Regions from separate parts of the Bradyrhizobium sp. WSM471 genome, predicted to be linked through region 2. Evidence: predicted binding sites of a transcription regulator. Region 2 holds the regulator's gene; each other region holds the start of a gene.
The links. The regulator HrcA, encoded in region 2, represses chaperone genes, less so after heat shock. The targets are predictions, from matches to a motif close to GTTAGCACTCNCNNNNNGNGAGTGCTAAC.
Positions count from the first base shown of each region.

Region 1: a site for HrcA is predicted at 1,516-1,544, ahead of groES (co-chaperone GroES). Genes of this name have one in related genera too.
Region 3: a site for HrcA is predicted at 1,426-1,454, ahead of BRA471DRAFT_RS24090 (co-chaperone GroES). Genes of this name have one in related genera too.

Region 1 is NZ_CM001442.1:7,055,463-7,058,736, forward strand. Features, by position in the region: gene BRA471DRAFT_RS32160 (protein phosphatase CheZ) at 1-637, shown strand, start outside; gene BRA471DRAFT_RS32165 (hypothetical protein) at 799-1,320, opposite strand; gene groES (co-chaperone GroES) at 1,634-1,930, shown strand; gene groL (chaperonin GroEL) at 2,076-3,274, shown strand, end outside.
Region 2 is NZ_CM001442.1:213,399-216,672, reverse strand. Features, by position in the region: gene rph (ribonuclease PH) at 1-698, opposite strand, end outside; gene hrcA (heat-inducible transcriptional repressor HrcA) at 880-1,968, shown strand; gene grpE (nucleotide exchange factor GrpE) at 2,065-2,682, shown strand; gene pncA (bifunctional nicotinamidase/pyrazinamidase) at 2,820-3,274, opposite strand, start outside.
Region 3 is NZ_CM001442.1:5,316,893-5,320,166, forward strand. Features, by position in the region: gene BRA471DRAFT_RS24075 (tetratricopeptide repeat protein) at 1-129, shown strand, start outside; gene BRA471DRAFT_RS24080 (cupin domain-containing protein) at 142-681, opposite strand; gene BRA471DRAFT_RS24085 (usg protein) at 835-1,122, opposite strand; gene BRA471DRAFT_RS24090 (co-chaperone GroES) at 1,497-1,811, shown strand; gene groL (chaperonin GroEL) at 1,856-3,274, shown strand, end outside.

The DNA of each region.
Region 1 (3,274 bases), 940 kb from region 2:
CACCGCGCCCTTGTCCGGCAGCGCCGCCATGGCGGCGATCGACGCCTCCACGGCCCACGAGCTCTCCGAAGCCCGCACCATGCTCGATACCTACCGGGCGCAGATCGAGCAGTGCGAGAAGCTGAAGGTCGAGCTCGACCTCATCCACGACGCCATCGACCGTACCAAGCGCGAGATCGCGACACTGCATGGCAAGAGCTTCGACGGCGGCGAAATGGCCAAGGTCAATGGCGAGCTCGGCGCGGTCGTCGGCGGCACCGAACAGGCAACCCAGCAGATCCTCGAAGCCGCCGAGTCGATCGACCAGGCGGCCAGCGCGATGGCCAAGGTGCAATCGGCCGATCAGCAGAAGCGGCTCGCCGACGATATCCAGGAACGCGTCATCTCGATCTTCGAAGCCTGCAACTTCCAGGACCTGACCGGCCAGCGCATCAGCAAGGTCATGAGCACGATGAAGTTCATCGAGCAGCACATCAATTCCATGATGGAGATCTGGGGCGGCGTCGACGCGATCAAGTCCCACGTCGTGCCGCAGGTCGACACCCGCAGCGATGACGACAAGCTTCTCAACGGCCCGAAGCTCGCCGGCGACGTCGGCCACGCCTCGCAGGACGACATCGACGCGCTGTTCGACTGAGCGGACGCGACACTACGGAAAAACAAAACGCCGGCGAGAGCCGGCGTTTTTTTCGTCATTGCGAGCGAAGCGAAGCAATCCAGACTGTATCCGCGGAGGCAGCCTGGATTGCTTCGTCGCTTCGCTTCTCGCAATGACGAGTGGCTAGGCCGGCGCCGCGATCACGCCCTCGGCGCGCAGCGGACGTAGACCATGTTGCCGTAGCGGGTGGCGGCGTCCTTGTCGATGAAGCGGGTGATGAGGACGCGGCCGTCGAAGGAGACGATCTCGCGGTCCTGCTCGCCGGGCGTCGGACCCGCCGGTCCGATATAGTTCTTTCCGCTGGGCGAACCCTTCAGCCGCAGCTCCTGCGGTGTTGCCTGGTCCGCCAGATGCATGATCACGCCGCCGGAGGAGCCGGCGGTGATCACATAAGGATTTTTGCATTGGGCCCGGGCGGCAGCCTCGGTGCGGGCGCGGTCGGCCGGGTTCTGGAACGAGGCGAGGCCCCAGCGCCCGACGATCTCGTCGGCGCGGATCGACGCGGGCATTTCCGGACCGGTGCCGGGCTCGGCCTCGGGGGGCGGTGAGGACGAAGAAAAGGACGGCAGGCTCATGCCGCCGCCGCAGGCGCCAAGCAGCAGCGCCAGGCAAGAAGCCGCCGCCAGATTGGCGACCGTGCGCGCGTGAGCTGAACTGATCATGGCATTCCCCCGGACAAAACCATGGCCGCACCCCTGACGCAGCCAAGCGCAAAACCGCTGCCGGAGCAATGACGTCCTTTAATACGCCGGCGCCCCGAACAAGTTTCCAATGTCACCATCCTATATCCGTCTCACCAATCGCTTAACCACCTTTGCTTGACAGGATCGCGGCCAAGCCATATTCCCGGACGCACCATTAGCACTCTGAAAGATGGATTGCTAACGCGCGCCGATCGATCCTCGGGAAGGGTGGACGGAAGCGCCGCCCGCCCACTTTCACTCCTTCCGAAGCGAGCCTCCAAAGGGAAACCTCATGACTAAATCCAAATTTCGTCCGCTGCATGACCGTGTCGTGGTCAAACGTATCGACGCCGAGTCAAAGACCAAGGGCGGCATCATCATTCCGGACACGGCCAAGGAAAAGCCGTCCCAGGGCGAAGTCGTCGCCGTCGGCCCCGGTGGCCGCGACGAGGCCGGCAAGCTGATCCCGATCGACCTCAAGGTCGGCGACCGTGTGCTGTTTGGCAAGTGGTCGGGCACCGAGGTCAAGATCGACAACGATGAGCTCCTGATCATGAAGGAGTCGGACATTATGGGCGTGATGGCCTAAAGCCAGACGCCTGAACGGCCGCTGAATGCATGCCCGGGTCACTCGATCCGGGCATGCATCATTCCGCCGGGTTCGATCGCGGACTCCGGAATGAGGCGACCCAATAAGCAAGACACATCACGAAAAAGAAGAGGAATTGCAGACCATGGCTGCCAAAGACGTCAAGTTTTCCGGAGACGCGCGCGATCGCATGCTGCGCGGCGTCGACATTCTCGCCAATGCCGTCAAGGTGACGCTCGGCCCGAAGGGCCGCAACGTGCTCATCGAGAAGTCGTTCGGCGCGCCCCGCATCACCAAGGACGGCGTCACCGTCGCCAAGGAGATCGAGCTCGAGGACAAGTTCGAGAACATGGGCGCCCAGATGGTGCGTGAGGTCGCTTCCAAGACCAACGATCTCGCCGGCGACGGCACCACCACCGCGACCGTGCTGGCCCAGTCCATCGTGCGCGAAGGCGCCAAGTCGGTTGCCGCCGGCATGAACCCGATGGACCTCAAGCGCGGCATCGACATCGCGGTTGCGGCCGTCGTCAAGGACATCGAGAAGCGCGCCAAGCCGGTCGCCGCCTCTTCCGAGGTCGCCCAGGTCGGCACCATCTCGGCCAACGGCGACGCCGCCATCGGCAAGATGATCGCGCAGGCGATGCAGAAGGTCGGCAACGAGGGCGTCATCACCGTCGAGGAGAACAAGTCGCTCGACACCGAGGTGGACATCGTCGAGGGCATGAAGTTCGACCGCGGCTATCTGTCACCCTATTTCGTCACCAACCCCGAGAAGATGACCGCCGAGCTCGAGGACGCCTACATCCTCCTGCACGAGAAGAAGCTGTCCGGCCTGCAGGCCATGCTGCCGGTGCTGGAAGCCGTGGTGCAGTCGGGCAAGCCGCTCGTCATCATCGCCGAGGACGTCGAGGGCGAGGCGCTGGCCACCCTGGTCGTCAACCGCCTCCGCGGCGGCCTGAAGGTCGCCGCCGTCAAGGCGCCGGGCTTCGGGGACCGCCGCAAGGCCATGCTCGAGGACCTCGCGATCCTCACCGGCGGCCAGCTGATCTCCGAAGACCTCGGCATGAAGCTCGAGAACGTCACGGTGAAGATGCTTGGGCGCGCGGGCAAGGTGGTGATCGACAAGGAGAACACCACGATCGTCAAGGGCGCCGGCAAGAAGCCGGAGATCGAGGCCCGCGTCGGCCAGATCAAGGCCCAGATCGAGGAAACCACCTCGGATTACGACCGTGAGAAGCTCCAGGAGCGCCTCGCCAAGCTCGCAGGCGGCGTCGCGGTGATCCGCGTCGGCGGCGCCACCGAGATCGAGGTCAAGGAGAAGAAGGACCGCGTCGAGGACGCGCT
Region 2 (3,274 bases):
TTCTGCAAGTCCACGAGACGCGCGACGCCCTTGCGTGCCAGCGCCATCAACGCCAGGAACTCGGCTTCCGTGAACGGCTCGCGTTCCGCGGTGCCCTGGACTTCGATGATGCGGCCATCGCCCGTCATGACGAAATTGGCGTCGGTATCGGCTTCGGAGTCCTCGGCATAGTCGAGGTCGAGCACGGGCGTGCCCTTGTAGATGCCGCAGGAGATCGCGGCGACGTTGTCGCGCAACACATTGGCCTTCACCATGTTGCGCGCCTTCATCCAGCTGACGCAATCGGCGAGCGCGACCCAGGCACCGGTGATCGAGGCCGTGCGGGTGCCGCCGTCGGCCTGGAGCACGTCGCAATCGACCGTGATCTGGCGTTCGCCAAGCGCTTCGAGATTGATGACGGTGCGCAGCGAGCGGCCGATCAGGCGCTGAATTTCGACGGTGCGGCCGCTCTGCTTTCCGGCGGAGGCCTCGCGGCGGGTGCGTTCCGAGGTCGCGCGCGGCAGCATGCCGTATTCGGCGGTGACCCAGCCGCGGCCCTGGCCCTTCAGCCATGGCGGCAGGCGGTCTTCCAGCGTGGCGGTGACCAGCACGTGGGTGTCGCCGAATTTCACCAGGCACGAACCTTCCGCATATTTGACCACGCCGCGCTCCAGCGTCACGGGGCGCAATTCGTCGGGCGCACGGCGGCTTGGCCGCATGGGAAATCCTCCAAAACTCTCGGAAAAGGGCTGTTGGCGGTGCTTGTAGGGGGGGTGAGGGTGGGCGGCAAGGGGGAAGATCGAGGCCTTCTTCACCTGCGATTTTCAATCCGCCAACGCCACGCTTGTCAGAAGCGTCCGGGATAGACAAATTACCTGTAGCTTAGAGGAGTTACGGTCTGTGGCCCATCACGATCCGATCCATCTGATCGCGCCGCGCGCGGGCCTCGCCCAGCTCAACGAGCGTTCCCGCGACATCTTTCGTCAAATCGTCGAAAGCTATCTCGCGACCGGCGAGCCGGTGGGCTCGCGCAATATTTCGCGCTTGATCGCCATGCCGCTGTCGCCCGCCTCGGTCCGCAACGTCATGGCCGACCTGGAACAGCTCGGCCTGATCTATGCCCCGCACACTTCCGCCGGCCGGCTGCCGACGGAACTCGGCCTGCGCTTCTTCGTCGATGCCCTGATGCAGGTCGGCGACCTCAATGACGGTGAACGGCAGGCGATCCAGAGCCAGTTGACCTCCGTCGGCCACGCGCAATCGGTCGAGGCTGCGCTCGAGGAGGCATTGACGCGGCTTTCCGGCCTGACCCGCGCGGCCGCCGTCGTGCTGACGCCGAAATCCAATGCGCGGCTGAAACATATCGAATTCGTCCGGTTGGAACCGGAAAAGGCGCTGGTAATCCTGGTCGGCGAGGACGGGCAGGTCGAAAACCGCGTGTTGACGCTGCCGCCGGGGGTTCCATCCTCGGCGTTGACCGAAGCCGGCAACTTCCTCAATGCGCGGATCCGGGGCCGGACCCTGGCCGAGGCCCGGCTGGAGCTCGAGACCGCGCTCGGAGAGGCGCGCACCGAGCTCGATCAGCTGACCCACAAGGTGATCTCGGCCGGCATCGCCAGCTGGTCGGGCGGCGAGAACGAGGACCGGCAGCTCATCGTCCGCGGCCACGCCAATCTGCTCGAGGATTTGCATGCGCTGGAGGATCTCGAGCGCGTTCGCCTGCTGTTCGACGATCTCGAGACCAAGCGCGGCGTGATCGACCTGCTCGGCCGCGCCGAAACCGCGGAAGGCGTGCGGATCTTCATCGGCAGTGAGAACAAGCTGTTTTCGCTGTCGGGCTCGTCCACCATCATCTCGCCCTATCGGGATGCCGCCGGCCATATCGTCGGCGTTTTGGGCGTGATCGGGCCGACGCGGCTGAATTATGCCCGCGTGATCCCGACCGTGGACTACGCTGCCCGCATCGTCAGCCGGCTCCTGGGGGGCTGACCGGCGTCTCCCCCGATCACGGGCGCTTGATTTTCGGCGCCCGAAGCACGATATCCGGGCCAGAAACCCCCTGAGACGAATGCGAAAAGAGAGCCGATGACCGATCGAGACCGGCAACCCGAAGACACGAGTGCTGCGGCCGGCGAGCCCGTGGTGTCAAAACCCTACATCATGCCCGACGATCCCGAGCCGGGCTCGGTCGAGCTTCTGCAGAAGGAAGTCGCCGAGGCGCGCGATCGCATGCTGCGGACGCTGGCCGAGATGGAGAATTTGCGCAAGCGCACCGCCAAGGAGGTCGCTGACGCCAAGCTCTACGGCGTCACGGGCTTTGCCCGCGACGTGCTCGACATCGCCGACAACCTCCAGCGCGCTCTCGATGCCGTTCCGGCCGAAGCCCGTGCGACGGCCGATGCAGGCCTCGCCTCGCTGATCGAGGGCGTCGAGTTGACCGAGCGCTCGCTGCTCAGCGCGCTGGAAAAACACGGCGTGAAGAAGTTCGATCCTCTGGGCCAGAAGTTCGACCCGAACTTCCAGCAGGCGATGTTCGAGGTGCCAGATGCATCGGTACCCGCGGGCACCGTCGTGCAGGTCATGCAGGCCGGCTACACCATCGGCGAGCGCGTGCTGCGTCCCGCCTTGGTCGGTGTCGCCAAGGGCGGCGCCAAGGCCGCGCCCGCTGCCAACAGCAACGAGCCGAACGGCGCGGCCAACTGATCCTCATGGCGAGAAGGCGCCAAGCGCCGTCTCGAACCATGTAGGCCGAGCTGCTGCAGCGAGGCCTTCAATCCTTCGAGACGCGCGCGAAGAAGCGCGCTCCTCAGGACGAGGGTCTTGCAGTTCGATCGCGCCTCTTACGCGCTCGCCGCGATATCCGCAGACTGGATCCGCTTCACGCCAGCCTTGGCCATGTCGGCCCAGGCTTTTGCGAGCGAACCCTGATTGTCGATGCCGCGGCACGCGTCTTCCACCACATAGACCTCGAAGCCCGCCTTGCGCGCGTCCAGCGCGGTCCAGGCGACGCAGAAATCCGTCGCCAGCCCCGCGACGAAGACGCGCTTGATCTTGCGCGCCTTCAGATAACCGGCAAGGCCGGTCGAGGTCTTGCCGTCGGCTTCGAGAAAGGCCGAATAGCTGTCAACGTCCTTGTGAAAACCCTTGCGGATGATGAGCTCGGCGTGCGGGATCGCAAGGTCTTTCGACAGCGCGGCGCCGTCGGTGCCCTGCACGCAATGGTCGGGCCACAGCACCTGCTTGCCATAGGGAAGATCGACGGTCTCGAACGGCTTCTTGCCGGCGTGGACTGACG
Region 3 (3,274 bases), 2.7 Mb from region 2:
GATAAGTTGCGCGGCGAACTGCCCGGACAGATCAGGGCTGCCGCGGCCGGCAACCCCGTCTCATACGCGCGAGCGGTGGACGATGCCTATCGCGCGATGTGGAAACGCTATTGCAACGACGGCGGCTGATCTCCGCCTCGCCTACGCCTTCAACTCCACGGTCCTGAACTCCGCCGGCAGGATCACCTCCAGCAGCTCGACGTCGTCCGAATAGTCCAGGATCATGTGCTTGATCTTCGGCGGCTGGGTCCAGGCGCTGCCTTGTTTCATCAGCGTCTCGCCCTCTCCGTCCATATAGGTCTTCACCCAGCCCTTGAGCACGTAGACCATCTGGAATTCGACGTCGTGGAAGTGCAGCTTCGACACCTCGTCCGGATTGCAAGGGCCTTGCAGCCGGATCACGTGCGCCTGCGCGAGGCCGTGGCTCGCGGCGGCGATGCCGAGATCGCGATACTTCGCGTAGGTGCGCAGACCGTCGGCCTTGAAGTCTTCCTCGCGGTGATGGCTGATCGCAATGCGCTGCTTGGGGCGCGCCGGTTTCTTGACGGATGACTTTGCCGGTGTCGCGCGAGCTTTCGCCTTCACCGCCTTGCGCGCCGAGGATCGTGCGGCGGGTTTGGCCCCGCTTCGCTTCTTCACCGCCGCCTGCGATGCGCTACGCGATTTTGCTTTCTTGGCCATGGGCGGTCTCCCCTGTTGTTATGGGGAGAGGCTAGCACAGAATGCGAAACCGCAGGGTGGGTTAGCGCTAACGTACCCACCACTTCTTTCCGCAACCGTTGAAGCATGGTGGGTTACGCTGACGCTAACCCACCTACAGCCCCGCGCTCGCCTTCAATGCAGCCGGAACACGCCGTCCACCGCACGCAACTCGGCCGGCTTGATCAGCTTGGAATGCGCCACTGTCACCGAGTGAAGCGGTCCGTCGAGCTTTTCCTGCCAGAACGCCAGGAAATCCTTCAGCGCCGGAAATTTCGGAAACATGTCATAATCCTGCCAGACGTAAGTCTGGAGCAGTGAGGGATGATCCGGCATCCGATAGAGAATCTGCGCGGTCGTCATTCCGTAACCCAGCAGCTGTTTCCGGAAATCGTCCGAAACGGCTCCACTCCGCAAGCCCATGCCAACCTCCTTTGCAGGAGCGCATTCAAGGGGTGGCTTTCCGGTGCGCCTTAAGAGCCACCCGCTGCTGATGCGCTCACATGAGAGAAATGTGACGCAAACTGACAATCCATCTCAAGCCCAAAAGTTTAACAAGCTGTTGAAATTCAACGCGTTAGCAGCAGATATGGCCCCGTGCTAATACGGGCGCCGAGCGCGATTAACGATGGAAAGAGATTTTGGCAGGCGGCGCTTCCGAGTGCTATTTTTCTGCTACAAGCCCTTGCTCCCGCCAAAATCCTGCCTTATCTCAGCTGTGCCTGTGCTAGCACTCGCCGGCACAGACTGCTAACAATCCAAAATTCCCAACTCGTGCAAAAGCTTAGGAGAACTGCATGAATTTCCGTCCGCTTCACGACCGCGTCGTGGTCAAGCGCATCGACGCAGAAGAGAAGACCGCTGGCGGCATCATCATTCCCGACACGGCGAAGGAAAAGCCCTCGCAGGGCGAGATCGTCGCCGTCGGCCCGGGTGGCCGCGACGAAGCTGGCAAGCTGATCCCGATCGACCTGAAGGTCGGCGACCGCGTGCTGTTCGGCAAGTGGTCCGGCACCGAGGTCAAGATCGACAACGTCGACCTGCTGATCATGAAGGAAAGCGACATCATGGGCGTCCTCGACGTCCCCGCTTCCAAGAAGAAGGCGGCCTAAGAGCCCCTCTCTCATCCAGTTAAACACCTAAGGAAAAAATCCAGATGGCAGCTAAAGAAGTCAAATTCTCCGTCGATGCGCGCGACAAGATGCTTCGCGGCGTCGACATTCTCGCCAACGCGGTGAAGGTCACGCTCGGTCCGAAGGGCCGCAACGTCGTGCTCGACAAGTCGTTCGGCGCTCCCCGCATCACCAAGGACGGCGTCACCGTCGCCAAGGAGATCGAGCTCGAGGACAAGTTCGAGAACATGGGCGCACAGATGGTGCGCGAAGTCGCTTCGAAGTCCGCTGACGCGGCCGGCGACGGCACCACCACCGCCACCGTGCTGGCCCAGGCGATCGTGCGCGAAGGCGCCAAGTCGGTTGCCGCCGGCATGAACCCGATGGATCTGAAGCGCGGTATCGACCTCGCGGTCGAAGCCGTCGTTGCGGACCTCGTCAAGAACTCCAAGAAGGTCACCTCGAACGACGAGATCGCCCAGGTCGGCACCATCTCGGCCAACGGTGACGCAGAGATCGGCAAGTTCCTCGCCGACGCCATGAAGAAGGTCGGCAACGAGGGTGTCATCACCGTCGAGGAAGCCAAGTCGCTCGAGACCGAACTCGACGTCGTCGAGGGCATGCAGTTCGACCGCGGCTACATCTCGCCCTACTTCGTCACCAACGCCGACAAGATGCGCGTTGAGATGGACGACGCCTACATCCTCATCAACGAGAAGAAGCTCTCCTCGCTGAACGAGCTGCTGCCGCTGCTCGAGGCCGTGGTGCAGACCGGCAAGCCGCTGGTCATCGTCGCAGAGGACGTCGAAGGCGAAGCGCTTGCGACCCTGGTCGTGAACCGTCTGCGTGGCGGCCTGAAGGTCGCTGCCGTCAAGGCTCCGGGCTTCGGTGATCGCCGCAAGGCCATGCTGCAGGACATCGCGATCCTGACCGGTGGCCAGGCGATCTCGGAAGATCTCGGCATCAAGCTCGAGAACGTCACGCTCAACATGCTCGGTCGCGCCAAGAAGGTGATGATCGACAAGGAGAACACCACGATCGTCAACGGCGCCGGCAAGAAGGCCGACATCGAAGCGCGCGTGGCTCAGATCAAGGCGCAGATCGAGGAAACCACCTCGGACTACGATCGCGAGAAGCTCCAGGAGCGTCTTGCCAAGCTCGCGGGCGGCGTCGCGGTGATCCGCGTCGGCGGCGCGACCGAGGTCGAGGTGAAGGAGCGCAAGGATCGCGTTGATGACGCGATGCATGCGACCCGCGCCGCGGTCGAGGAAGGTATCGTCCCGGGCGGCGGCGTCGCCCTGCTCCGTGCCTCCGAGCAGCTCAAGGGCCTGCGCACCAAGAACGACGACCAGAAGACCGGCGTCGAGATCGTGCGCAAGGCGCTCTCCGCGCCCGCTCGCCAGATCGCGATCAACGCCGGTGAAGACGGCTCCGTCATCGTCGGCAAGGTCCTCGAGAACAAG